Butyrivibrio fibrisolvens: one gene and its partner. The protein of the gene in region 1 interacts with the protein of each later gene in a pairwise test. Links are inferred from orthologs where the notes say so. Each region holds a gene or a part of one and is shown on either strand. Other genes may lie near its edges. The genes, in order: I7804_RS10900 and ftsZ.

Region 1 (12,987 bases):
ATAAACCAAGTATGAAAACAAATCAATACATTAGCCTTAATCTCCGTTTTCGAAGTACAAAATCTCTTTAACAGCTTCTCTTATCTCATCATCTGTAACTGTAGTATCGATGAATGCATCTCCTATGTCTTTAAGAAGGATGAATTTGATACAGTTATTATCCATTTTCTTATCACTCTTTACAAGTTTTACGATTTCTTCAGGATCAACATCCTCTACAGTGATCGGTAGGTTAAAGGGAACAAACATATCTCTTATCTCATAGCAGGTTCCGGTTTCAATGAGACCTTTTTTCATGGAGATATAAGCAGCAGCTATGCAGCCAAGAGCAACACACTCTCCGTGATAGAGTTCAAAGTTTCTTGCCTTTTCTATAGCATGACCGATTGTATGTCCGAAATTAAGGAGAGCTCTCTCGCCCTTCTCTGTAGGGTCTTTTTGTACTACGTCACGCTTGATCTCGCAGGACTTCCTAACCATTTTGGCAAGTACCTTATGGTCTCTTTCATTGATCTCATAAAGGTTCTCAATAAGCCAGAAATAGAACTCCTGATCCTTGATAAGTCCGTACTTCATAACTTCTGCAAAGCCTGATGCAAACTGACGCCCCGGAAGAGTATCAAGAACTGCGATATTCATATATACAAGTCTTGGCATATAGAATGCTCCAACCATATTCTTATAACCTTCAAAGTCAACCCCGGTCTTACCACCAACACTGGAATCAGCCTGAGCCAAAAGTGTTGTAGGTATCTGTACGAAGGCAATTCCTCTAAGATAGCTGGATGCAGCAAATCCTGTGATATCTCCCACAACTCCGCCGCCAAGTGCTATAAGAAGGTCATGTCTGTCAAAATGCTTGGAGATAAGGAATCCATATATCCCGTTAACCGTCTCAAGATTTTTGTGCTCTTCTCCTGCAGGAATCTCATATACAAAGACCTGACTTCCAACTTTTTTGAGCTCTTTTTCAACATCCTTAGCATAGAGCGGTCCAACATTTGAATCTGTAATGATCGCTATACGTCTTTCTTTAAATCCAAGTCCTTCTACGGCTTTAGAAAGTTTCTTAAAACTGTCCTCGAACATAATGTCATAACAAGGCTTATCATCACGTGTTACATTAATAACTTCTCCCATAGTTCCTCCACAAATAATCCATAATTCAAAAATATCAGCAGGAGCACGAATGCGCCTGCTGATAAAGATTTTACCTTATTTAGCTTTTAATCTCAATAGATTATGATCAAAGACCTGTACCTATTGATCCGCTGATCATCTCCTGAAAATCTCCTGAGATATCTACGCTTGATGGTGTGATTATGAAGATATACTTGGAAATCTTCTGAAGATTACCATTGATAGCAAAACAGGAACCTGATGTAAAATCAATGATTCTCTGCGCAACATCAACATCAAGGCCTTCCAGATTAAGAACCACTGTTCTGTTAGAAAGAAGAGTTTCTGTGATCTCTCTTGCGTCTTCAAATGAAGTTGGTTTAACTACACATACTTCCATTCCTGATGATGTCATAGACTTTTTTCTTGAAGAAATTGATGTGATCGGTTTCGTTGGATTGCTTCTCTTAAGCTTCTCTTCAGGCACTTCGATTGAAGGATCATCCTTGCCGATTGGTGCTGTCTTTAATGCTGCTGTGCCTTTATCATAGTAATCATCTTCGTTGTCATAGTAATCTTCGTCTTCACCGTCATTAAGCTTGATGGCTTTCAGAAATTTATCCATTGCGCTCATATTATTCTCCTCACTCTGCTGTGTGATAGAACCAGCAGCCACAAATAAAACTCTTAATATATGTCCCTAAGCTATACCTATTATCTAATTTTTACAGCAATGTGTCAACCCTTATAACATTTTAGATTTAGAAGTGCCTAGGAAAGCTTAAATACCAATGTTTACGAGTTTATACTTTTTCTTAACATTTATACACAATTACTAAACATGACCTATCAGTCATATATCAGTTCATCGTCTGTTACACTTGTTGCATCAAGCGCTATATAGTCATAAACATTCAGACCGTATTCTGTACCTGATTTGACGATAGAATATTCATCATTGCTGTACAGAACTTCAATCTGCTTGAAATCCGCATATCCCTTATTGATGTTGTAAACACCTGTCAGAGAAGCAACTTCGCTAACTGTAAATTCCTCTCCTGTAGCAGGATACATAAGTATATCTCCACTGGCAATAGCATCCTGATCTATGTAATACTTATCATCGACCTGACTATGTATGCTTACTATTACATCTTCGCTTGACTGCGAACCATCTTCCAGATAAGTTTTGCGCTGTACTACAGTATTGCCCTCTGCTGTCTCCATCACAAGTTCTGAAGGAATGACATAGAAGTTCTTCTCAATTATAGAAGAATTAGGAATCTTAAGCCCTGTCTCGTTTTCGATGATCAGCTCTATTGACAGAAATCTGTCTGTTGCAAATGTGATCATTGAATTGGTAAAAGAGAACTGGACAAATATCTCACCTTTAGAATTGGTATACGTACTGACCTGTCCCCAAACTGTTACCTGATTCTTAAGAAATTTTATTTTAATATATTCCTGATCCATAAGATAATCAGCAGTTTCCTGATCATCAACCTGAATTACAACAGACCAGTCTTCATTTTTGGCAAGTTTATAAACCGGCGCATCAGCTGTTACAACTTCTGATGAACCAAATGTAGTCTTCTCATAAGTTGTCTGATCAAAAAGATCCGACTTCATATCCTGAAGTGTAAGTCCTTCATAGCCGTCTTTATAATAAAGAACTATACCACTTGAAGGAGCATTTCTATAAATAAAGTTATGAGTTGATGAACTGAGTTCTCCAATATTATTAAGATATGAAGTATTCACAAGTTTGGAAAGTGTACCATTTATACTATTCTTAAAATCATAAACACTGCTGAAATTGTTCTTATTAAAGGTACTGGTGAAATCTTCGATATCTTCTTTAATTTCTGCATAGTCCTTATCCGTAAGAGATACAGCGGATGCATCTCCGGTAAGAGAGGACATATCAGCCAGAGAATCTGCCTCGTCTACAATATAAACAAGATCACCCTTGGCAACTCTCCTGTCTTCTGTTGCAAAATAGTATACACTTCCTGCTGTATCATTCTCTACTACTTCTTCATCTCTTAGAGCTATTGCAGTATAGGTATTATTCTGCGATAAGGATCCTTCCATGACTTCATAGCCTACTACATGCTTAGCTTTGATATATTGCACGATGCTGATGATCATGTACACCAGAAGTACGGCAAAAATCAAAATACCGATTCTGTCAGGCGTAAAGCCGGAATTTATATTTGTTATTTTGCTGTTTTTCTTCTTTGCGGCCATTTTATTCCAATCTACTTATAAAAAGCCGCGGCACCCTTAAGCCGCGGCTTATTATTTATTTGTATTTCATTTTTCAGATAATTCAATCACAAGTAGTTCATATTTTGTTGTACTTGTATATTTTTTATATATTTTTGTTATTAAAGAGAAATAACAATCTTAGATCGAACAGACTCGGGAAGTTCGTCTTCATCTTTAGAAACGCTAAGTATAAAATCGATTCCAAATTTTTCGCTTAACTTGTCCAGTTTAGAAACTGTCTCTGTTATGTCTTTGTCTTCAAGACCGGAGATTGACAGGAAACTGTCAAGATATACCTGTTGCAGATCTCTGTCCTGTGAAATAATACCACTTATAAAACCAATAAATTCTTCAGGAGTCTCAACCATGAACTCAGGAACTACGATCATACGAACCTTATTATTCAATTCATACATGTGCTTGGTGTTTTTGTCGAGAAATACGACGTTGCCCAGAATGTTCCTAACTTCAGAATTGACCTTGTCTAAAAGACATTTGGTCTTCCCCTTCCCTTTTCTACCTACGATAAGCTGAACCATAAGCGTAACCTCCCTTGTATGTAGTTTGTTGTGGAACTTTCATATAATTATTATAGCTTTATGATAGTCAAATGACAACCTATAAAAAATACCCAAAATAGTTCATGCTTTTAGGATGTTATTTTCTCAAGAAGGGCTGTCATCTCGCTATACAAAGTATCGCCGTCTTCCGCACGCATTATAACTGCAATATAAGGATTACCCGAAGAATCTTTTGCAAGCAGGATAAGGCAGTGTCCTGCCGCATTGGTCGTTCCTGTCTTACCACCTATGACTGTAATAGTTGACGGAGCAGACCTGTCACCACGAAGATATCCGTTGGTAGACTTGATGTTAACTTCAACAGTGCTTGCGTCAGCTCTGGAATACACTGTTGAATAAGTGGACATATTAATGATCTCCTGAAACTCATCATACTGCATGGCAGCATTGAATATCAGATACATATCATATGCTGTAACATAGTGATCATCAGCTGTAAGTCCATGAGGATTAGTAAAATGGCACTTAGTAGCACCGATTTCTTTTGCTTCTTCATTCATGAGTTCTACAAAAGCATCGACGCTACCTCCGATATTGTCTGCAATAAGCATACCGGCATCATTTGCAGAGTATATCAAAAGTATATGCAGTGCCTGATCAAGTGTCATGGTATCGCCCTCTTTTAAGCCGATAAGCTGTGCACCTGCTTCGTTAATATTAACTGCTTTGGTTGCAGTTAATATCTGATCGAGGCTTCCATATTTGAGAGCTACTAAAGCTGTCATAATTTTGGTAAGGGATGCAGGATCAACCTGCTCATTGACATTGAGAGCGAACAACGTCTCTCTCTTGTTCAGGTCAAAAAGACCTGCACACGAATTCTTAGACATACTAATGCTGCCGTCTGTAATATCGGAACCGACTACACACAGATCAGAAGCAAAGGTATCAACCATATCGGAAGAAATGGATGTGTAAACGCTATCCGGAGAATACGGGATAGCATATGACGATGATCCACAGGCACTAAGTGATACTATGGATAAAAGAGCTGTTACAAAGGTAATAAGTCTTTTATTTATACATTTCACGCCACTCTAAATCTCCTCTGTCAAGTGATTTGATCAACAACTCAGCTGATGCGAGATTAGTGGCTAAAGGGATATTATGAACGTCACAAAGGCGCATAACATTGCTTACATCCGGTTCATGTGACTTCTGTGTAAGCGGATCACGCAGGAAAATAACAAGGTCGATCTCATTATGTTCGATCGCTGCTCCTATCTGCTGTTCTCCTCCAAGATGTCCTGCAAGGAACTTGTGCACGCTAAGATTAGTAACTTCTTCTATAAGACGTCCAGTTGTTCCTGTTGCAAAAAGATCATTACGACTTAAAATCCCCCTATATGCTATGCAAAAGTTCTGCATAAGCTTCTTTTTCGCATCATGAGCGATCAGTGCAATATTCATTACTAAAAACCTCCGTTGCCATACATAAATTCATTATAACACAAAAATGTATTGTTATTAATAAATTTGATACAATTATGTCTATTTATGCTATCAACAAAATGTTGATGCAGCTAAACTATATTTTTATATATAATTATGATCCTGTTATCATATCTTAGAACTTCAACAGGTAAAATACCAGTGTGCTGACTCGTTCATATTTAATCAAATTACGAAGGATATGGATTTATATACAAGGAATAAAATCGAAGGCAATGTAATCATTGTCAAGATTTTATGACGCAGTAGATAAATTCATAGACAAGTAATTTGATTAAATATGAATGAGTCATTACACTAGGTCAGTAAGACTTTCTAAGCTGCTGAAGTCCGACATTAAGAACAAATCCGACTCCTATATACACGGATACAATAGATGTAAGACCAGAGCTTACCAGCGGCAAAGGGATACCAGTATTGGGAAGCGCTCCTGTGGCAACTCCAATATTAAGAAGTCCCTGGAATCCAATCCACACTGCCATTCCTGTAGCAATGACAGAACCAGCAATGTCCTTGGCTCTTGCTGCAGTTATAAGACATTTTATAGTGATCGCTACAAGTAAAAAGACTACGATGCAAGATCCTATAAAGCCAAACTCTTCTCCTATAACCGTAAAGATGAAGTCTGTACTTGATTCTGATATATATCCGCTGTTAAGTACAGAGCTTATCTCATTAGTATCATATCCCTTACCCTGAAGCTGGCCTGAACCTATAGCCATCATTGAGTTCATGGTCTGATAAGCTGTTGTATCAGCGAAGTCTTCAGGATGAAGCCATGCCAGAATACGTTCCTGCTGATAAGACTTGAGAATAGGGCTGTCTTCCAAAAGCGCCAGATAGAAAATAAGTGCTGCAGAAGGAATACCCGCCAAAAGAACTCCTGCTACAAGTTTCCAGCTTATTCCACCTACGAAAAGTATCATGACAAAAATAGTACATAGCATGATCGTAGTAGAAAGATCAGGCTCTTTTAATATCAAAAGAATTGGCGGTATAAGGAGTCCTATGGCAGAAAACAAAAATCCCATAGTCTTGACCTTCTTCTGATTGACCATAATAAACTTGGCATAGAAAAGTATTATAAGTATCTTGGATATCTCTGATGGCTGAAATGTAATTCCTGCGATCTCAAGCCATCTCTGAGCACCATGCGAATCACTACCAAATACCAGAACTCCCAGAAGTAGTAAGACTGCAAGTATATAATAAGCCCAGTAGAAATTCAGGAGCTTGGAATAATCAAGAAGTGACACTATTATCATCACGATACATCCAAGGACTACACCTGTTATCTGTTTGTTCTGCAATGATACATCCGAAGAACTAACTGCAACCACACCTACAATAGAAAGGGATACAACCAGAAATATCAGGATGAAATCATAGTTTCTTAACTTATAGCGCTTTAAAAATTCTAAGATTTTTTTCATAGCTGTCTTTCTTTACAAGAGACAATCAATCTCCTGTTCCGCCGCCTTCAAGGGACTGAGCAGAACCATCAAGAAGCTCTTCTCTTGCATCTACATTGTAATAATAATCATATACATCACGTGTTATCTGTGCAGCATAACTTGATGTATAACCAAAGGCCACTCGCGTTGTGATAGAAATCTCCGGATTATTGTAAGGAGCATAGCTTACAAACAGAGCGTGGTTAGCTCTATCACTTCTCTCCTGCGCTGTACCTGTCTTACCTGCTACCTGAACATTAAGATCAGAATAATCACTTCTTTTCTCAACAACGCCTCTCATACCTGAATGAATTGCATCCCAGTAGCTCGAGGGCAGATCAACTGTATTTCTTACAGTAGCAGAATACTCCTGGAGAAGATTACCGTTAGAATCTGTAGTCTTATCTATAAGAGTCAGGTTGAAACAAGTTCCGGAATTAGCAACTGTTGTAATATAGCGGGCAAGCTGAACCGTTGTAAATGAGTTTGTACCCTGACCGATAGCAGATCTGACCGCATCCTGGGTAGATACGATAGGAGCACTTTCTTCTATCTCGATTCCGCTCTTTTCTGTAAGACCATACATATCACAGTACTTTTTGAGAATTTCAAGACCCTTATCAGAATTGTAGGTTCCATTCTCACTTCCAAGTCTGTATCCAACTTCATAGAAAAAGCAGTTACATGAATTAGTAATACCACCGGAAACAGTAAGTTCACCATGCGAACTTGGATATATCCAACAGTGAGGACCATTGGTAAATTTATCAAAAGTACCTGTACATCTGATGCTGGAGGTTGTTGTTATAACCCCTTCCATAAGCCCTGCTGTTGCAGAAAGCGGTTTAAATGTTGAACCAGGAGCAGTCCTCTGCTGAGTTGCATAATTATAAAGAGGAGTAGAAAGATCTGCGCGAAGCTTTGCATAATACTCAGCATCAACACCATTGGCCATTCTGTTATTGTCATATCCCGGATATGATACAAGTGCAAGCACATCACCTGTATTAACATCAGTAATAACGATGGATCCTGAACATGGATCAAGGTTAAGCTGCGCAGGTGTAAGCTCAAGATTATTTATACGATTAATGATAAAAGTATATGCAGATTCATTACCTGCATTCCAGGATTTTAATTCGCTGTCTTCAAGCTTTACTACGCCCTGCTCCAGAAGTACGTTGCAGCAATCTCTTCCTGAGATAAGATCATCTTCAAGGATGTATCGATAGAGCATCTTACTAAATGTAAGATCATTTCCAAGTTTATCAGTTATATAAGAAACTATGTGTTCGTATATTTCTTCGGAATCCGTATACTGGCTGTCAAGACTAAGCTTGGTGATATCTATCCAGTTCTGGGCTATTGCATAATGCAGATACTCATACAAAGAAATACTCTCATCCTTGGTATAGGTTACATAAGTATCATCTTCAGTGTCTTCATTTACAAGGACGTTATTATCACGAAGTATTGTAGTGATATAGGTCTCATAATTCTTGTATTCAAGCGAAAGCTCATTATATGGTGTCTGTTTCTCCATGAGTTCGCTTCTAAGGCCTTCAAGTACTGCTTCCTGCTTACTGTTAAACACAGAAAGTACTTTAAGTTCTGTTTCCTTTGCATCATCCTCGGTGAAATGAGTTGTATCAATAACAGAGTTTTCAAAGAGTTTGAAATAAACATCATAAATAGCGATCTTAAGATCTGAAGTCTTGACCGTTGTGCTTACAGTCTTGGCATTGACAATCTTATTAACAAGGATACCTGCAAGTCTTGATTCAAGAATGTCATAGCAGGCTTCCTGCAAGTTCTTGTCGATAGTAAGGTATACATCATTACCCGACCTTGGCTCAACATAATTGGTAGTCTCAAGTACCTGACCCACTGTATCAACATATACAGTCTCAGAACCCTTGGTACCCTGAAGCGTTGATTCCATGGCCTGTTCTATACCCGACTTACCTACTGTATCACTGGAATCGTAGTCCATATCCGGATAATCAGCCTGAAGCTGGGCAAGTTCCGTAGATGACACTTTACCAGTGTATCCCAAGATCAGCGCAAAGTATTCCGCATCAACATACTTTCTGGCAGTATTCTCTTCTATACTTACACCAAGAAGTACATCACTGTTCTCCATGATATCAGAAACAGTCTGATCAGATACAGCTTCTGCAATAGTAGTATCAATATACTTTTGGTAGGAATTAAGACTCATATAATATCTGAGCGTTACAACTTTAAGGAACCTGTCATTGGTATATCCGTATCCTGCTTCAAAACTCTTCTTGTCCTCAGGATCTGTAAGCGCTCCTATCTCAAATTTCTTGCCAAGATATTCCATAACTTCATCGGGAGTTGCAGTTCTCTCCTCATAAGCAAGCTGGTCAATAGTAGTATGGCCATAGATATCCGCAAGGAATCTAAGAAGTGTTGTTCCTTCTACAGTATATTCAAAATCACCGTTTTCATCCAGCTGTATACTAAGATCATTGACTACAGTATCACCGTTACTCTCAACTATGTCTATGACCTTGTTGATCGTTTCGTTGATATTCTCATCTCTTAGGGAATCAGATTCATAGACGTCTTCTATTACAACATTGTTGGCAAGTTCGTTATAAGCAAGAAGGTTACCGTTACGATCATAGATATTACCACGGGTTGCCTGAATGTCCTTGGTCTTCTCTATTCGTAATTGGAAAGATTCAAGATATGATTCACCATTAATTATCTGCAGTTCAAAAAGGCGGTACAAAATACCGCTCGCTGCCAGTATCATGACCAGCGCGATAACTGTGAATCTTGAAGTGATAAATTTGAGAACTGCTTCTTTTACATCATCAAACAAACTTAGTAGCACTCCTTTGGATTATGTCATCTAACTTGGTATTTACTTTTAGTATAACCGGATACAGTAACAAAGCTATGATCGCAGTATATACAACTTCCGGAATGATCTGGTGAGCCATATAATAACTGATATCGAACTTCGCACGAAGAAGGAACATCAGCACATAGCACAAAAACTGATACATAAAATCACCCACGATTATAAGTGTGAGCGGCAGTATTATATTCTCCGGAAAAAAGATCTTATGAAACAGGCCGGCAAAGAATCCGGCATACATGTAGAGAATTGCATATAAACCGATAAAATCAGCAAAAAATATGTCCACAAGAAGGCCGGCTATAAAACCAGCTAAAAGTCCATGCTTCTCTCCCCTCATGATACCACTTGAACAAGTAATGATCATAAGGCAGTTCGGAACTGTCCCGCCAAAAGCAAAGTATCTAAATACAGCTGTCTGCAGAACAAAGCATGTAATTATCATTATCAAAGTAACTAAGAATTTACGCATTATTAACCTCTAGGCTTAGTCGAAAATAAGTGATGAATATCTTATTCTTCAACAGTCTGCTTGAGAGTAGTTATAACAAGCACCTCATCAAGATGCTCGAAGTCAACCGCAGGTGTAAGTGTTCCCGACTTTGTAAGGTTATTGGAATCCGATTCTATAGTAGTTATGTATCCTATGAGTATTTCAGGAAGATATTTATCTGAAATATTGGATGTTACTACCTTATCACCTATTACAACAACATCCGCACTGTCCTGAAGCTTAGAAAAAGAGATAACGCCCTTTTCATAAGATTCAAGATTACCTGTTACTATCAGATTATCTGAGGTTGATAGAACCATTCCACTTACAGAAAAATTATCCGCAATAATGGTTGTAACCTTGGCCCAGTCCGGTCCAATAGATGTGATCCTGCCAACAAGGCCGCCACCGGCTATGATATTCATATCAATAGCAAGTCCATCATCCAGACCTTTATCAATGATAAAGCTATAGAACCAGTTACCTGAATCCTTGGCTATTACATGTGCACCAACCTTCTCATAAGACTCATACTGAGCATCAAGCTCATAAAGCTGCCTTAAAGTATTGAGCTCATACTTGTCCTGAGTCAGCTGCATATTCTCTTCTGTAAGCTGGTCTACACGCGCCTGAAGCTCATCATTCTCAGACTGAAGCCTTTCTATGGTCTCAAGCTTGTCAGCTTCACTTATAAGCCATGTACCTGCAGTTGTTATTCCCCTTTGAAAAGGCACCACAACAAATCCGGCGATCGTATTGGCAATTCCGGAAAAAAGACTTGTTGTAAGTGTTATGACCATCAATGCGACAGCCACTATTGTTAAAATAAAGAGGAGATACTTACCGGGGATGGTAAACTTATCTCCTCCTCTCTTTATCACAGGACTCATTTACTCATTCCTTCAGCGTAGCAAGTGATTTGTACTGATCATCCTTGATTATTTTTGAAAGACCAAGAGTTACGGATTCAACCGGCTCTTCGGATATATTAACATTAAGTCCACAACCGTTACTGATCCTCTGTGCAAGGTGGCAAACCTGTGAAGCTCCGCCTGTAAGATAGAGGCCATGCTTGTAAATATCTGCAGCAAGTTCCGGAGGAGTTCTCTCAAGAGTTGCTTTTACATTATCAAGAATAGTATCGAAGTTCTCAACAAGTGCATTATTTACAATATCAGTAGGAATCTCACGCTCTATAGGAAGACCTGTTACAATATCTCTTCCGTATACAATAGCCGGCTTTCCTTCTTTTTCAAGTTCGCGAAGATCGATCTTAACGCTCTCTGCAGTCTTAGATCCAATGATAAGGCTGTATTCCTTACGTATTGCACTTCTTATGGATTCGTCGAACTTACGTCCGCCAACCTTGATGAGCTTACTAAGAACTATTCCTCCAAGTGACAGAACTGATATCTCAGTTGTATCATAACCTACGTTAACTACAAGAACACCGTTGGAATTCTTAACATCTACGTCCATTCCAAGTCCGTCTGCAATAGCCTTGTATACTACATTGACCTTCTTGGACTTAACATTAGAATCTCTGATAAGATCGATAAATGCTCTCTTCTCAACTTCTGTGATGTCATAAGGGATTGCAATATAGTAATCTGACGGCTTGAGACCACCCTTCATATCATCTGTAACAAAGAGCTTGACAAGCATCTCCATATTCTTGATGTCTGCAATAACACCGTTATTGAGAGGGTATGTAACCTTGATATTGCTTGGAGCCTTCTCATACATATCGTAGGCTTCATCACCGTATGCAAGAACTGTTGTCTTGTTCTGAATAGCGATCATGTTCTTCTGAACAAGCGTAGAATCTGTTGATTTGTTATAAATCTTGATAGTGCTAGTACCAAGATCGATACCGAAAGCGTTATTCAATGTGGACCTCCTGAAAATCAATTGTGCTGAGCATTTCTTTAATTCTGTGTCAATTTCTGTTTAAGACTTCATTCAAACTGGAATACTGCCTGTCACCTATTATTATGTGATCATAGACAGGTATCTCCATGATATGTCCCAATTCCAGTATTCTTTTGGTCATCTCAATGTCCGCATCTGACGGAAGCGGATTACCGCTGGGATGATTGTGAACAAGTGCTATCTGCGCCGCCCCTGTCATAAGCGCCTGTCTGAATATATCCCTGGCACTTATCCTACAAGACGATACAGTACCTATGTACAATGTCTTGTCACATATAAGGCGCATCCGCGCATCTAGAGCGATCAGTATCACATGTTCCTGATCTTTGTGCCGAAGCTGCTCCATATAATATCTTGCAATATCTTCAGAGCTTTGAAAAGTAACAACATCACTTTTCCTGCTGCGGCTTATTCTTAGTGACAGTTCTGCGATGCACTTGATCTGCACTGCCTTGACCTGTCCAAGACCGTCTATTTTCATAAGCTCATCAACCGATAATTGATAGAGCCCGCCTATTCCTGTTTCGTATTGTCTGCATCTTGTAAGGATCTGCTGCCCTATCTGCATAGGATCATGATCCTTAGTACCACATCTTACTATGATAGCAAGAAGTTCGGAATCAGTAAGTGCCTGCGGACCGTATTTTAGGAATTTCTCAAATGGAAGGTCTTCTTTGACTGCTGTCCCGTCTCGAAGTTTAAGACTAAGGGACCTGCCTTTATTATTCATGCTTCCTCCTGCAAGCAATAGAGCCTCTCCGGGCAGTAGAAAGCATAATAATTTTACTACAA
Region 2 (17,076 bases), 860 kb from region 1 along the record:
CTCTTCAAGCATAGTGTTGTAGTTAACAGCTACTTCATTACTAAGATCTATAAAATCATCCTGTACACTTAATGCTTCAATGTATGATATGATCTCTTCATCAAGCTCACCGAAATAGAGGTAATACTGTCCCTCTTCATTGGTTCTGATGTAATAGGTCTGAAGTCCCGGTACCTGCTGTTCAAATCCTTTAAAATAGAGCTCAAAATATACATATGTTACATAAGCGCCTGTTTCAGGTCCTTTCTTGGTATAGACCTTGATGGCATCGAACTTGTCATAATATTCTGCCGATACCTGATATCTGATAAGTGCAGGTTCTGTAAGTCCTACAGTTATGGATTTGATAGTATCCATATCTCCTGTTGCCTGGGCCTCATAGAACTTATTGATAAGAGATGTGATCTCAGGATAGGCATCCTCTTCCATTACAACTTCTACAGCATCTGCAGTACTACTCTCTACAGCAGATGCTGTAGCTACCTTCTCAGCAGAAGTAGAAGCTGTAGCTGTAGTAGCTACGCCAGTTCCATTATCATTTTTTCCTGCACGCACAGCCAGCAGAATAGTGATAAGAAGACATGCCACCAAAAAAGCCGGCATTACGATTCTCTTGTTATCAGCAATGTAAGTGGCAAGATTAAACTCACTTTTACGAAATGATTCAAACTTATTCTTATCATTCTTACGTATCATATCATGCAACCTCTTTACTTTATAAACTACCCTTCTAAAAATGCACCCGACAGGAATCGAACCTGCATTAAAGGCGTCGGAGGCCTTCGTTCTATCCATTAGACTACGGGTGCAGGAATAATTTCTATTTCTCATATAAGGTCCCGAATTAATCCGGGACCTTAATTGTTACAAATTTATTACGCACCAATGTATAATATCATATTAAACCATTTGTGTCTATGTTTTTTTACGCAAGACCAGTTTTTAACGCTATTTCGTAATAATCAAGAACTTCATCAAGAGATCTGTCATAATAGTATACATTGTCCGAAAGCACATCTTCTGTTTCAACTTCCGTCATGTTTACATATCTGACCATATTATAAAGTTCTGCAGCTATATTCTCATCAAAGCTTTCATTTTCATCAAGGACGAGTATAAGTTCATGAACAGATGAGGGCAGGATATAGAAATTCCTATCGTATTTTCTGGCAAGCGCGCACAAAAGTCCCGGATTTAGCATCACTGATGCTCCGTAGGTTTTATCTTTATTAGTCAGGATCTTAAGGAATGGGATCTGATCATCTTCTTTCGCTTCGCCTTCACTACCATCATCTTGAGCTTCACGTCTGCCCGACATGATATATCCAAAGATATCATCCAGAACGCTCATCATAGGAACCAGTTCGTAATCCCCTGATTTCATCGCGTTAAGGCACGCAGCCTCATAGAGGTCCTCTTCTGATATATTCCAAAGTGATACGTGATCATTTTTGATCATGATGATACCTTCAAATGCCTTATCTGAAACTTTACTGTAATACAAAACCGCAAGATCTTTGAATCTCCTGTGAGGAAATCCTTCTATATACTCCTTGTTTTTCTTGTAATTAACAAGCTTCATCCGGACTCTGTCCCTGACCTTGTCAAAATCCCTATAATATCCAACTTCAAAATGTTTGTCACCACTCTTCTTCCTTGCATCCTCGACCCTGTCTATAATCTCCATGAAGCTTGTACCGTCTTTGAAAGCCTCATACATTGGTTCAAGATATATCACTTCGGATATATTACTCCCCGGACATATTATATTAAGGCAATTATAAGTAACTCCATTATTCTTATCTACTTTACAAGTTTTAACATCACACTCAGGATGTCTTTCTGACATCACTGATACTACCTGTTCACAAAACGATTTAAATTCCATCTTCCAACTCTCCAAATAAAAATATATTAATAGCAAAAAAGGCAATAGAAACATCTATTAGATATTCCTATTGCCTTACAGACATATAAATATTCAGAGAATATGATATACGATACTAAGAATTAAACTCTTGAAAGGTACTCACCTGTTCTTGTATCGATCTTGATTACATCACCCTGGTTTACGAACAGCGGAACTGAAACCTGTGCACCTGTCTCAACTGTAGCAGGCTTTGTAGCACCTGTTGCTGTATCTCCCTTAAATCCAGGCTCTGTATCTGTGATCTCAAGCTCTACGAAAAGAGGTGGCTCAATAGCAAATACATTACCATTGTAAGAATTAACTTTGCACATCTCGTTCTCTTTAACGAACTTAAGTGAATCGCCAACTATATCCTGATTTACAGCGATCTGCTCGTAAGACTCAGTATCCATGAAGTTGTAAAGATCACCATCACTGTAAAGATACTGCATATCTCTTCTCTCAATATGAGCCTGAGGGAATTTCTCAGTAGGTCTGTAAGTAGTCTCGATAACACCACCATTGATGATATCCTTAAGCTTTGTACGAACGAAAGCTGCTCCCTTACCTGGCTTAACGTGCTGGAACTCGATAACCTGGCAGACCTTGCCATCTACCTCGATTGTAACACCATTTCTGAAATCACTGGCTGTAACCATAAAATCCTCCTGATAATAACATATAAAAGCAAACCGGATGTTTAGCCAAAACAGGCTCACTCATCCAATTTAACAATTCTTTTCTTAAACAACATATCATAGTTTAAACTATAGAATACACTTTTGTCAACAACTTATCATCCATTTGTCTGCATGTCTTTGAGCTTGTTGGCTTGCTGGAATATCTGTCCAAGTGTATTCTTAAAAGCATCAAATTTCTCGACAGCGCGGTCGGAGGATTCTGCGCCTTGATTGGACAGTGATGCAACTTCCTGGCTGGTAGCAGAAAGGTTGGATATACTGTCATTGATCTCAGTAGTCGAGGATGCTATAGACTTCATACCTTCTCCTATCTCCTGGAATCTGTCAAGCATCTCAGTTACATTGTCATTGATACTATCGAAGTTCTCACCAACTGTTTCTATCATATCATTCTGCTCAGATACAGATGTTACGGTATCATCTATGCTGGCCATAGCTTTCTGTACATCTTCTGTGAGTTCATTGATAATATTTGTGATCTGAGTAGATGCTGTATTGGTCTGGGCTGCAAGTTCTCTGACATCATTAGCAACGACAGCAAATCCCTTACCTGCATCACCGGCCCTTGCGGCTTCTATGCTTGCATTAAGAGCAAGAAGATTGGTCTGTTTGGATATAGACATAATAGATCCGACTATCTGCTGCACTTCTTCAACTTTATTAATAACTGCCTGAGTAGTCTCAACTGTAACCTGGCTTGTTCTGGCAACTTCCTGAGACTTTTCTTTGAGTTCACCTATTACCTGTACACCTTCTTGTACCGTTTTCTGCGCATTCTCCGAAGCCTTGGTCATCTCCTGTCTATGCTGTTCTGTTGCCTGTGTTTCATCCTGAATATGCTGAACTCTCTCTGCCTGATTGGTAATAGCATGAGCAGTGCTCTCCATACTGCTTGCAATATCTCTCATTCCGGACTGCTGATCATCCATTATCTCCTGAAGAGATGACATATCGTTTTGCGATTCATTAAACAGATCAGTGATCGTATTTGCTATATCAGCCATAGCCTTTCCTGTTTCAAGAGATTTCTCTGCATTTTCTGTGATCACAGCATTGTTTTCTTCATTGAATTTTGTAAGAAGAGTAACTGTACACAGGCATGAAACAAAAGCAAGAGCAAGAGTTATGAAAGCAGGAACATGTACCATATCCAAGGTACCATCGGCAAAATAAGCCTTGATACAAGTTAAAGTAAATGAAATAGTGATAGCAGTCATTCCCATTTTACATAATCTTACATTCAGATAGATAATGGAACAGATCAGAATTGGAAGTCCAAAGGCAAAGTAAACTATATTGTCCTCAGCAATGAGAAGCACAAAATAGAAAATAGTTGAACCACCCATTATAAGAATAGAACCCATTTTGACTGTATTAAACTTGAATTTGCCAAGAGATATCATGGCTCCTCCAAGCAATGCGTTTCCAATGATAGCGATATTACCAATCGTCATACCTTTCATATAAATATCATTAATTGTCATCAGAAGACCTGCTGCTATTATTACTGCACACACATAAAAACTGTTATTATTGGCTCTCTTATACTGTTCAGCATTCATATAGTACTCTCCTTAGCATAGACCCTACATGTCCTTGTTATAAAACATTTAAAAACGCTACCTCGTTCATTACTAAAATACAAAATGAACCATCTATTATATCGGTTATTATTTTTTTATATGTAAGATTTCCAAAGCTATTAATTAAAAATTTTTTATACATTACTATATCTGGATGGTTTTTAAAGGAATCTAAGATCGCAGCTTAAATAATCTCCGACTAATATGCTGCTTTTGTCTCATTAGTTTTAGAGGAACAAAAATCGCAGCTCTGATACTCATCAAAGCTGCGGCTGCACAATCTATATATTAAAATTTTACGACTTCAAAAACACCTCCTCGCAGCTATACTGCAGCAGATAATTTATAAAGTCTCATTATGATCTGTTCAAAATAGCATGGTCGATAGCTTCCAGATATCCTGCAAGTCCGTGGCCTACTATCTGTTCGTCGCAGGCGGGAGCTGTCACAGAATTGGATCTGAATGATTCTCTGGAATTTATATCAGAAATATGAATCTCGATCTTATATATCTTTTCAAGACTCTTAAGCGCGTCATGAATCGCATAACTATAATGAGTATATGCTCCGGGATTGATTATAATCGCATCTGTACCATTAAAATATGCTTCCTGAAGCTTGTCAATAATAGCGCCTTCGTGATTGGACTGATAACATTCTACTTCTGCTCCCACTTCTAAAGCTTTATCCTTAATAGTCTTTACAAGATAATCATAGTTCTGATCGCCATATATTGCTTTCTCCCTGATTCCAAGGAAGTTCAAATTAGGCCCGTTTACAACTAATATTTTCACGTTCAACCTCTCCTCTAAGTATCTATCCTCTGTCTATCCAAGTGTATTCTCAAGACTAAAGTCAAAAATCTTTATGAGTTTAATCTAACATCTTCAATTATCAAGTCCAAGCGCCTTTATTATCTCATCTGCTATGACTATTTTGCTCTTGCCATCTGTATCGACAATAACATCCGCAGCCATCTCATAGAAACCGGCTCTTTCATCCAGCATCTCTTTTATCCTAGACTTTGGATCTTCTACTTGTAATAGCGGCCTTGTAGTATCATGCTTTATACGATCATATACAGCCTGGGGCGATGTACGCAGATATACCACTCTTCCAAGCTTTGAAAGAAGTCTTCTATTGATCTCACGAAGAGGAAGCCCACCTCCGGTTGCAAGGACAAGTCCGTCATGTTGCTCATTGCCAAGAGCTTTCAAAAGCTTTGTTTCCATATCTCTGAAAGCTCCTTCGCCTTTAGAAGCGAATATATCTGTTATTGAAGTTTCGTAAGTATCTTCTATGAGACTGTCTGTATCAAGTCTTTCATAAGAAAGCCTATCCGACAGTATTTTGGAAACAGTTGACTTACCGCTTCCCATATATCCCACGAGAACTATATTCTTCTCATTTTCAAGCCTTTCGCACATAGCTTTATATATAGTCCTGCTCTGATCATCCGAAATGCTGCACCCCGTCCATAACTCATAGGCATCCACGCCCTGATACAATAGCATCTCAAGGCCATTACAAACCTTAGCTCCTGCTCCTTTAGCCAACTGCATGAATTTGGTATTCATGGGACGATATACTATATCGAATCCGGTATGAACCAATTCATAAAACTTAGGATCTTCTATAATAGCCCTGTCATTGTCAGGATGCATGCCTATTGACGTAGCCTGAATACAGAGATATCTATCCCTTGGGATCTCATGATACTTATCAAGAGCCAGAACTTCGAATCTACTGCCGGGAACTTTTGCTGCCACTTCACCTGCAACCTCTCTGGCCCTCTCAACAGTCCTATTTAGGATATAGATGATATCTGCACCTTCTGATGCCATCAAAAAGGCTACAGCTCTTGCTACTCCACCTGCGCCAAGTATTATGACTTTCTGCCCTTTAATAGTAATATCCTGACATTCAAGAGACCTCTTAAGTCCCGTCATATCCGTGTTATATCCCTTAAAGCCTGTCCCGTCACCAGTTCTTACAAGAGTATTAACAGCACCTATCTTCTTAGCAAGAGGATCTATCTCTTTTAGATATGGAATAACTGCTTCTTTATGCGGAACTGTTGCATTCATACCCAGAATATTAAGCGCCAGAGCGCCGTTAACCGCGTTTCCTATATTCTCAGGCTCTACATCAAAAGGGACATATACCAGGTTCTTGCCGGTCATCTCGGCAAGGCTGTTATGTATAAGTGGTGAAAGCGTATGTCCTGCAGGATGTGCCAAAAGTCCGCACGTAAGAGTCTTACCGTCAGTTTCGTTCAAGCTTCAATCCTCCCAATATCAGGCCAGTTACTGCCATTTTTCTTAATATATCTTTTGTAAAAAAATAATACAATCCATTCAAAGCGTCTCTTGATAACGATCTGTATCTCTTCCTTCTTGTCTATCTGACCTACAAGATAAGATTTTATCCCTACGCGTTTGGCTCCCCATACATCTGTAAAAAGCTGATCGCCAACAAAAAATGTATTGGTATTATCTGTATTCATAAGCTCCATCGCTTTAAGATAGCCTCGCTTTGAAGGCTTATTGGCTCTGTATACATACCTTGCTCCCACAGCTTCTGCGAAGGTTCTGACTCTGGGTTCTTTGTTATTAGATATAAGAACAGTCTCAAAGCCTATGTTCTTAAGCCTGTTAAAAAGAGCTATAGCCCTTTCATCAGCAGGAGCACCATGAGGTACTAAAGTATTATCGATATCATATACTACGCCGCGATATCCAAGCTTATATAATTGTTCATATGGTATGTCATAGGATGACTTTGCAGTAGCATCCGGATAGAAATAGTGTCTCACAGGTTCTCCCCACAATAATAATTATTAGCTCAATAAATATTTGATCAAATTCACACAATCCCTGCAGATTTAAGAAGTGTCTTGGTATAATCCGCAGTCGGACTTTTGTATATCTGATCAGTGACGCCGTATTCTACTATCTGTCCATCTTTCATGATAGCAACATGATCGCAGAGATTGTATACAACCCTAAGATCATGAGATATGAACAGAATAGACAAGTCCAGCTTTTTATGAAGATGATCCAGAAGCTCCAGAATCTGTGCTTGAATAGTAACATCAAGAGCAGATACAGGTTCATCTGCTATAAGGATCTTGGGACTTTGCATAAGGCTAAGTGCGATACTTACTCTCTGCCTCTGACCACCGGATAGCTGAGACGGGTATCTGTTAACATAATCTTCCGGAAGCTCTACCTGCTCGCATACTGTTCTGATCCTATCTTCCATCTCTTCATCAGTCCACTTACGCTTCCTGTCAACTTTTAAAGACTCTTTGAGTATCCAGTGAACTGTTCTTGCAGGATTAAGGCTTCCATATGGATCCTGGAATATCATCTGGGGATATTCGTCTGTTTTGACAATAGATCCTGTGTAATCCTTATTAATGCCCATAATGGCTCTTGCAAGAGTAGATTTACCGCTTCCGCTCTCGCCTACAAGTCCCAGAACTTCTCCCTTGTAGACATCAAGGGACACATTATTCAAAGCTCTGGTCTTTCCTTTTTTCTCAAATATGCTTTTTCTTCGTTTATTATAATAGACGTTTAGATCCTTGATCTCTATCGCCTTTTCATTCCACTCTTTCATATAAACCGCTCTTTGTAAGTGAACTCAACCTGCTCTATTGCTGCATTTTTGAATCTTTGATTCAAAAATGTATACATTTATGATGCATGTATATCAACCTTAGGAATTGATGCTATAAGCTTCCTTGTATATATATTCTTAGGTCTTAGGAAGATATCATTAACGCTTCCGCTCTCTACTACTACACCCTTTTGCATTACAAGGACTCTTGAACATATCTGCCTTACAAGGCTCAGGTCATGTGAGATGAAGATAATAGAAGTCCCCTCTTCCTTGTTTATGCTCTTTAACAGCTCGACTATCTGAGCCTGAACTGTTACATCAAGAGCTGTTGTAGGTTCATCTGCTATCAGTATCTTAGGATGACCTATCATAGCAGCAGCGATCATGACACGCTGCCTCATTCCTCCGGAAAGCTCATGAGGATACATATCATATACTTTCTCAGGCTCGTGCAAGCCTACTTTGGCCAGCATACTTATGGCACGGAGTCTTCTTTCTTTTTTGTCAATTTCAGGATGATGGATCCTAAGGCTCTCTTCAGTCTGCCAGCCTATCTTCTTAACAGGATTAAGAGATGTCATAGGCTCCTGGAATATCATAGAGATCTCATCTCCCTGAAAGGTCCTTAGCTTTCGACGATTACAAGTCAGAAGATCCTCTCCTTCAAACATAATGCGTCCGCTTTTGTACATATCATGCCTGCTCAGAAGTCCTGCTATAGCCAGTGCACTAAGGCTCTTACCTGAACCTGACTCTCCTACTATACCGACGATCTCACCTCTGGACAGCTCCAGATCGAAATCCTCCACCGCAGTCTGAGGAAGCTTATGATCATGAAATTCTATATGAAGATCATTTACTGATAAAATGACTTCAAATTTATCACCACTACTCATAATAATCTCCGGGCTTATACGAAAAGCCCTTTTTTCCAGTTCATTCTTTGATTTATGAAAGGCACTGTTTATACCTTTCATATATTCATTCTATACTCTACAAAAGATACATAGCCTTTCAGATTCATTCTGTTATCTGTGAAAGGCAGCATTTAAGCCTTTTTTCTAAGTCCTTCTCCAAGGAAAGAAAATCCCAGCACCATCCATACGATCGCAAAACCGGGTCCAAGAACACATATAGGGTTTTTGAGCATGAACTGCTGTGCACTTGAGAGCATATTGCCAAGACTATCATACGGAGGCTGCGAACCTATTCCCAGATATGACAGGCCTGCCTCTGCCAGAACCGCATTGTTAAAACCTATAAGAACCGATGACCATAATACACCGCTTATATTGGGCATGATATGAAGGAAGATGATCCTAAAATCCGATGCTCCCTGTATCCTGGCATTTTCAACATAGTCCATATTCCTGCATCTTAGAACCTCAGATCTTACAATCCTTGCAAAACTAGGTATAAAAGCTATTCCAAGAGCAGCCATAACCACGATATTGCCCGAATCAAACAGACTGACTATCACAAGAGCAAGAAGAATAGATGGAAATGCCAACATCGCATCAACGATACGCATGAATACTTCATCAAGAAATCCCCCGAAGTATCCGGTGATAGCACCCAGTAAAGTTCCAAGTCCCGCACCTATTATCATAGTCCCACAGGCGATAGCAAGAGTTATCCTGCTTCCGTACATCACACGGCTGAATATATCTCTTCCCTTATTATCTGTACCCAGTATGTGACTAAGTGACATCCCCTGAAGCTTCTGGGATGCATTCATCTTAGTAGGATCGTAAGGCGTCCAAAACATACCGATCACAACCACAAGCAGCATGATCCCTGTAAGGATTATCCCCCATAAGAGAAAAGAATTTATTTTTTTATCTTTAAAATATTTAATCATTGATAGTTTCAATTCTAGGATCCACCAGTCTGTAAATAATATCTACGATAAGATTCACAACCATTACCAAAATAGCTATGCCCATGATGATAGCCTCAACCACCGGATAATCACGGTTGTTGATAGAGCTTAGGAGCATACGCCCTATCCCGGGAATATTAAACACCTGTTCTATCACTATAGAGCCACTCACCATATCTGCAAGCGCCATTCCCATGAATGTTATAACAGGGATCATGGCATTCTTAAGAACATGTCTGTACAGAACCCCCCTTGTAGTATTGCCCCTGCTATAAGCTGTCCTTGTATAGTCTTTGGAGATCTCTTCTATCACGCTTCCTCTTAAGAGCTTGACACACATAGTGATCTTTGGGAGAGCTATTGCAATAGCAGGGAATACCAGATATCCAATGAACCCCCAGAAATCTTTCTTGTAGGATATAAAGCCGCCCGGTACGAAGAGCTTTAATGACAGTCCGAATATAAGAGTAAGTATTATACCTGAGAAAAAAGGCGGTATAGCCATAATGATCTGATCCATCACCACCACAAACTTGTCTATAACACTACCCTCATGCCTTGCAGTAAATATCCCCAGAGGAATTGATATAAAGAACATGAGCAAAAATGCCATAACAGCAAGCCATATTGTAATCGGTATCTTATCCATGATAAGTGCAGATACTGATCCATATGAATAGGAGGTACCAAGATCTCCCTGAATGAAACCAGTGACCCACCTAAAATATCTTACGTATATAGGATCATTAAGTCCCATCTCCTGTCTTAACATTGCAAGCTGATTCTGCGTAGCCTCCGTTCCCAAAATCCTCGTTGCAGGATCTCCGGGTATTAAGTTAAAAGCAAGGAACACCAGGATGGATACTACAAAAAGAGTAAGGATCATCATCCCGGCCTTCTTTAATATGTATTTCACTTGTTGATTCTCCTTAAAAAAGGGCCCGACTTCCAAAAAGTCAGACCCTTTTACATGTCGGATTTTTCAGATTATTCCGCAAGCTTTATCTTGGCTATATCCTGTACATAAAGCGGATAGAAAGTATAACCTGTATACTTACTGCTAAGAGCTACAAACTCAGGAAGATCCTGAATGTAAATAGCAGCCGCTGTCTCGGAAAGAATCTTTTCACACTCTTTATAATACTTGACCTGCTCATCATCATCAACTGTTGCCTGTGCTGCAGCAAAAGCCTTGTCGTAATCAGCATTGGCATAATTGAACATATTGTTGTGTGCATCTGAAGTATAACGGTATAAAAGTGCAGAAGCATTCAAAGTAGAAGCATCAAAGCCAACTATTGTAGCTTCATAATCTTTGTTATTATATACCTCTTCAAGCCAAGTATTCCACTCTACCTTCTTGATATTGGCTGTTACGCCTATAGCTTCGAGCTGTTCTACTACTACCTCTGCAGTATCAATGTGAGGTGTGTAATTAGAAGGAACCTTGATAGTGAATGTGAATCCATCAGGATAGCCTGCCTGTACAAGGAGCTCTTTGGCCTTGTCTATATCCTGATTATAAGTATCATTTAATGACTCGTCAAAATATTTTCCAAAGGAAGGGAACATAGCAGAGCCTATCTCAACACCGGCACCGCCTGATACAAAGTCCATGATCTCCTGAGGATCTATAGCATAGCACAGAGCCTGACGTACAAGCTCATTATCAAAAGGTGCTACAGCATTGTTGACATAGAGTGCCTGTATCAGGTTCATCTCACCTTCATAGATATCGAATGCATCTGAAAGCTGATCTGCCTGATCACTTGTGATACGAGCGTACATATCAATAGATCCGCCTTCAAGATCAGTAACAATATTGTCAGGGTTAGCTTCTACCTTGAATTCTACGTTTTTGATATGCGCAGCATTGTCAGTATCCCAGTAATCATCGAACTTCTCAACTACAAGATTCTCGAGAGCTGTACGGGATACGAACTTGTAAGGGCCTGTTCCGATAGGATTGTTCTCAACATCTTCACAGTCTGCAGGCATGATAGCAACTGTACAATAACTGATGAACTCAGAATTAGCCTTAGTAAGTGTAACCTTAACATGTGTATCATCAACCTTCTCGATAGAATCAACTATTTCGAATACAGAAGCGCCTGTATCCTTGTAACGCTGTAGTGATGCTACTACATCATCTGCAGTAAGAGTCTGTCCATTATGAAACAGGACATTGTCTCTGATTGTAAATGTATATTCTGTTGCATCATCTGATACATCATATCCTGATGCGATCGCAGGATTAAGATTACCATTCTCATCAGGCTTAACAAGGCCTTCAAAGATATTGAACAGTACTTCTCTGGTTCCTGCTGACTGTGCTATGTGGGGATCAAGGCTGTCAAGATCCTGAGGAATACCTACAGTGAACACTTCATCAGAATCAACGCTGCTGGTCTCCTGCGTGCCCTCCTGAGCATTCTGTGATTCCTGAGCATTCTGTGATCCTGTCTCATCATCCTTCTTGGCGCAACCTGCAAGCATAGCAGCTGCCATTGTCAGTGTGCAAACAGCTGCAACTCCCCTTCGCAGCATGTTACCTGACCAAACTTTCTTTTTCATAATATCACTCCTTTTAATCATATATCTTCACTAATACTTTTGATCACAGTATTAGTGCTAATCCTAAACTCAATCTTGTTGCCATTGTAATACCAATAAAGCTTATCTATACAGATGTATTCAAGGTTTATCAGGCCTTACCGGGGGCCTCTTTGTTCATTACATCCTTAAGCTCATCCATGAATGTGTTGATATCCTTGAACTCACGATATACAGATGCAAATCTGACATAAGCTACAGGCTCAAGATCTTTCATCTTGTTCATAACAAGTTCACCAATCTCACGGCTTTTGATCTCACGCTTCTCCATATTGAAGATCTCTGCTTCTACGCTGTCCACAAGCTTTGTGATCTGCTCCGCACTGACAGGTCTTTTATGACAAGCCCTCAGAATACCTGCTTCTATCTTAGATCTGTCATATGGTTCTCTGTTATTGTCTTTTTTAATAATGATAATTGGAATCGTTTCAACCTTTTCATAAGTTGTAAAACGCTTGCCACAGGAGTCACAAATACGTCTACGTCTTATAGATGTGTTGTCGTCAGCCGGACGGGAATCGATTACTCTGGTTTCGTCTTTACCGCAAAACGGGCATTTCATAACAGTGTCCTCCCTTTGATGATATTAATTCCGAAAAACGCTTCAGATGCAGGCACCTGAAGCGTTTAAATTGTTAACTGATTCGCTGATATTTATTTCTTCTGTAAAAACTCAGGAATTTTAAGCGACTTAGGTTCTACAGTAGACCTTACACTGCTATCACTGCGGAAAAAAGTTCTTGATGTTGTAGGTGCCTCTGCTTCAACCGAAGGCTCAACAGGTGTAGGCTGCTGTACAGCAGGCTGTACCTGAGGTGCCATAGCCTGAGGATTAACAAAAGGCCTTGGCTGAGGTATAGATGCAGGCTGCATTGGTCTTACAAATGGCTGTGAAACCTGTGGTCTGGGAGTCACATTCGCAGCACCCTGCATCTGAACAGGTGTCTGATTAGCAGCCTGTCTATTCTCTGCAGGAGCGGCTTTGGATATATTCATAGCCTGAGCACGATCTTCAATTCCTGTAGCAATAACTGTGATGTTGCATGTATCAGACTGAGACTGATCATATACAGCACCAAAGATGATATTGGCTCTCTCACCGGCAAGTTCCTGAACATAACTTGCAGCATCAGATGCATCAGCAAGGCCGATATCACCGGATACATTGATGATAACATCAGATGCACCGGAAATAGTAGTATCAAGAAGAGGACTTTCAACAGCAAGCTTAACAGCATCTGCAGCCTTGTGATCGCCTGTTCCTGTACCAATACCGATATGTGCGATACCCTTGCCCTTCATAGCTGTCTGTACGTCAGCAAAGTCAAGGTTGATAAGACCAGGTACATTGATAAGATCGGTAATACCCTGAACAGCCTGCTGAAGGACTTCGTCAGCCTTCTTAAGAGCATCGGGCATAGATGTACGACGGTCTACTATCTGTAATAATTTATCATTCGGGATAACAATAAGAGTATCTACGTTATTCTTAAGATTTTCAATTCCCATAAGGGCATTCTGCATTCTGGTACGTGCTTCAAAGCTGAAAGGCTTTGTAACAATACCAACCGTAAGAATTCCCATATCTTTAGCTGCCTTAGCAACTATAGGAGCAGCACCTGTTCCGGTTCCGCCTCCCATTCCGCATGTAACGAATACCATATCAGCGCCCTTAATAGCACTGTTGATATCCTCTACGCTCTCTTCTGCAGCTTTCTCTCCAACTTCAGGTTTAGCACCAGCTCCCAATCCTTTAGTGAGCTTCTCTCCGATCTGCAGAAGTTTTGGTGCCTTACATAATTGAAGAGCCTGCTTATCTGTATTCATGCCGATAAACTCGACACCGGTAACGTTCTCGTCAACCATTCTATTAACAGCATTGTTGCCTGCACCACCAACTCCGACTACGATGATTTTGCACGCAGCTTCAGCCTCATTCGACTTGATTTCCAGCAAAACAACTCCTCCTTCACGTCCAGTTTTAAAACCCTACCATTTATATATCATACGATTTTTTAGGGGATTTCGCAACTATCTTTTTAATATTATCAGTAATTTAACAGCTAGAAAATACTTCATTTTCCAACCTACGTCGCTTCCTCAAATCTGACTGAATCAGTATTCTCATCATAGTCTTCAAGATGAAGCGTTCCCTTTTTCCCTTCCAAAGAAGGAAGGATATAAGGTAATTGTATCACTTTTTCGTCAATATTTTTCTTTGATCCCATAGCAACTTCAATATTGTCAAAATAAAGATACACATTATATACAGAATCAAAATACATCTGATCTGCCTGTAGATTGTATTTGGACAGTAACTGTGTCAGATCAAGGATCTCTGCAAAAACTTCATTATCTTCCACAGGAAGAGGTTTTAAGATAACTACGCTGTCATATTTTAGTCCTCTTACAACAGGAACCCCTTCAAGAAGCTGAGACGAGCTTTCAACTATGATTCCTTCTCTGTCAAAATACATATAACTTTCAAGATAACTGATACATCCTGCCAACGCTTTTTCGTACACATGTATATCGATGGTGTCAGCAGACTTTATATCTATTGTTATCTTTTCTATAAAAGGTATATCAGTAATAGACTTATCATGATACTTGAATCCCAGAAACAATGAGTTATGAGAGAACATACCGTTCATCACCATATCCTGAATCTGTTCATCGCTATAATAAGTATTACCGGATACATTGACTGTCTGTACCCTGTAGTGAGACCTTATATACTCTATAACACCTACTCCTAAGAGGGCTATGACTGCAATTGTCATCACCAGTATCAGGATACTTTTGTGAAGCCTCAACATATCATATAGTGATATCTTGGGTTTCTTTGGTTTTTTCGGCTTTTTGGTTCTTTCGGCATCAACATATCCCGGAGTAGGCCTGTCTCCGAACTTTCTCTCAAGATATGTTTTCTCCTGATAAGATCTTCTTGGAGCATTGTCCAATAATTTTAGAGAATTGCCTGTTCTGTTATGGTTGCCCTGTCTGCCTGCTCCGCTTCCTTTGTAAGTTTTCTTCTTATAGCCATAGGAAGCTCCGGCTTTCTTATATCCTGGCGGAGCACCCGTTCTTCTGCTTACCTGATATGAACTATCATTTGCCATCCTTGAACTACGGACGGCTCCTGATATCTTCCCGTTTCTTGCTACCTGACCTCCACTTGCCATCTTGGAGGTTCTTGCCAACTGACCTCCACTTGCAATTTTGGATGTCCTTCCTGTCTGACTATTACCTGCCGCCTTCCTTGCTCTGGCTGTCTGGCTCCTGTTGACAGTCCTTACACCGGCGGAACCTGCACTCTTTTTCTTATGCATACTCAGCAGAAGATATCCTTGATACGTTCAGTGCTATCCCTATCTCCACAAGCTGCATCACGACTGCGGAGCCGCCATAACTTATAAATGGCAGTGTGATACCGGTATTAGGGATACTGTTAGTTACAACTGCTATATTAAGGATCACCTGTATAGAAACATGCGCCAGTACTCCGATAACAAGAAGCGCTCCGAACATATCCGTAGCCGAGTCTGCTACCAGCTTAAGTCTCCATACAAGGAGCATGAACATTATCATGATAGCTATAGCTCCAAAAAGGCCCAGTTCTTCACATATTATTGAAAAGATCATATCGTTCTGAGCTTCCGGCAGAAAGCCAAGTTTTTGCATGCTCTCGCCAAGTCCTTTACCAAAAAGACCTCCGGAACCTATTGCATAGAGAGCCTGTATGGTCTGATGGCTCGTGCTGCTTGCGAACTGCTCAGGATGAATCCATGCCAGAATACGCCTAAATCTAAAGTTAAGACCATCTGCAGATGATGCAGAAGACGATACCGCATAATATATGGCAAGTGCCGCCACGCAGGCAGCGCCTCCGCCAAGCAGTATAAATCTTTTATAGTCAGGACAGGATACAAAGAGCATCGCGATCGCTATACATATAACAATAAGTGCCGAACTAAGGTTTCTTGTGAGCGAATAGATCAAAAAAGCAGGAACAAGCGACATAATAAGTGTTATGCTAAAACCTCTCCTGGTTGATACCTGCTTACCAAGCTGTGATACAAATCCCGCAAGGAATATTATCATAAGCATCTTACTTATCTCTGCAGGCTGGATAGATATCCCAAAGAGCTTGATCCATCTGGTAGCACCGTTAGCAGAATAGGCAAGCGGCGTCTTTACAAGAAAAGGTGCAGCACAGGCGCCTCCATATGCCAGTATCGTCACCTTTTTGTAGATCTTATAATTGGGCCAGAAAGATACAACAAGCATGACCAAAAGTCCTGCCGCAGTAGAAATCATCTGCCTTTTAAAATAGTACCAGGCATTACCAAACTTAAGATTAGCTTCATATGAGCTCGTCGACAGAAGCATGATAAGCCCGAATACAAGGAGGAATAACACTATAAAAATGAGACCGTAGTTGACATAATAGGTCTTTTTAAATCTTGCCCTTACCCTTTCCTGCGCATCCATCATAAGTATCCCCCTCCTTAGGTTTTTTCTTTATTGAAGCAGGTGTCAAAAGTTTCTTTTGATCCTTACATCGTCTTACCGTATTCAAAGAGAATTAACATAGCTCTTGAACATCTTGCCCCTAACTTCATAGCTAGGGAACATATCCCAGCTGGCACAGGCAGGAGACAGAAGAACTGCATCGCCAGGTACCGCATGTTCTGTACAGTATTTTAAAGCGCCATCAAAGCTATCCTCGTGATGGATAGCAGTAAATCCATGTTTTCT

Evidence for each region.
Region 2: the proteins of I7804_RS10900 (region 1) and ftsZ interact in binary tests that used the Bacillus subtilis proteins (3 or more experiments, as listed by UniProt). The link is inferred for Butyrivibrio fibrisolvens from one-to-one orthologs.

What each region holds. Positions count from the first base shown.
Region 1 is NZ_CP065800.1:2,634,722-2,647,708, reverse strand. The notes cover bases 1-2,960. They hold I7804_RS10900 (cell division protein SepF), read right to left. Parts: upstream 1,754-2,960; coding sequence 1,247-1,753; downstream 1-1,246. Other genes in these bases: I7804_RS10895 (HlyD family efflux transporter periplasmic adaptor subunit), read right to left, coding at 1,969-2,960; aroB (3-dehydroquinate synthase), read right to left, coding at 37-1,140. Outside these bases: more of I7804_RS10895, read right to left, coding at 2,961-3,369; I7804_RS10890 (hypothetical protein), read right to left, coding at 3,510-3,929; I7804_RS10885 (D-alanyl-D-alanine carboxypeptidase family protein), read right to left, coding at 4,040-5,002; mgsA (methylglyoxal synthase), read right to left, coding at 4,986-5,381; I7804_RS10875 (FtsW/RodA/SpoVE family cell cycle protein), read right to left, coding at 5,726-6,856; I7804_RS10870 (penicillin-binding transpeptidase domain-containing protein), read right to left, coding at 6,882-9,731; rod shape-determining protein MreD, read right to left, coding at 9,724-10,242; rod shape-determining protein MreC, read right to left, coding at 10,284-11,153; mreB (rod shape-determining protein), read right to left, coding at 11,158-12,153; RadC family protein, read right to left, coding at 12,203-12,925. UniProt on the Bacillus subtilis protein: Cell division protein that is part of the divisome complex and is recruited early to the Z-ring. Probably stimulates Z-ring formation, perhaps through the cross-linking of FtsZ protofilaments. Its function overlaps with FtsA.
Region 2 is NZ_CP065800.1:3,494,788-3,511,863, forward strand. What follows is about bases 12,121-15,108. They hold ftsZ (cell division protein FtsZ), read right to left. Parts: upstream 14,272-15,108; coding sequence 12,970-14,271; downstream 12,121-12,969. Other genes in these bases: I7804_RS14620 (ABC transporter substrate-binding protein), read right to left, coding at 12,121-12,276; nrdR (transcriptional regulator NrdR), read right to left, coding at 12,407-12,877; I7804_RS14635 (cell division protein FtsQ/DivIB), read right to left, coding at 14,403-15,108. In the rest of the region: I7804_RS14560 (SH3 domain-containing protein), read right to left, coding at 1-696; I7804_RS14570 (DUF5688 family protein), read right to left, coding at 926-1,888; efp (elongation factor P), read right to left, coding at 2,011-2,568; I7804_RS14580 (methyl-accepting chemotaxis protein), read right to left, coding at 2,706-4,172; I7804_RS14585 (type II 3-dehydroquinate dehydratase), read right to left, coding at 4,550-4,987; aroE (shikimate dehydrogenase), read right to left, coding at 5,081-6,472; I7804_RS14595 (YqeG family HAD IIIA-type phosphatase), read right to left, coding at 6,469-7,008; I7804_RS14600 (ABC transporter ATP-binding protein), read right to left, coding at 7,059-7,817; I7804_RS14605 (ABC transporter ATP-binding protein), read right to left, coding at 7,895-8,716; I7804_RS14610 (ABC transporter permease), read right to left, coding at 8,869-9,681; I7804_RS14615 (ABC transporter permease), read right to left, coding at 9,674-10,618; more of I7804_RS14620, read right to left, coding at 10,690-12,120; more of I7804_RS14635, read right to left, coding at 15,109-15,647; I7804_RS14640 (FtsW/RodA/SpoVE family cell cycle protein), read right to left, coding at 15,640-16,812; murD (UDP-N-acetylmuramoyl-L-alanine--D-glutamate ligase), read right to left, coding at 16,894-17,076. UniProt on the Bacillus subtilis protein: Essential cell division protein that forms a contractile ring structure (Z ring) at the future cell division site. The regulation of the ring assembly controls the timing and the location of cell division.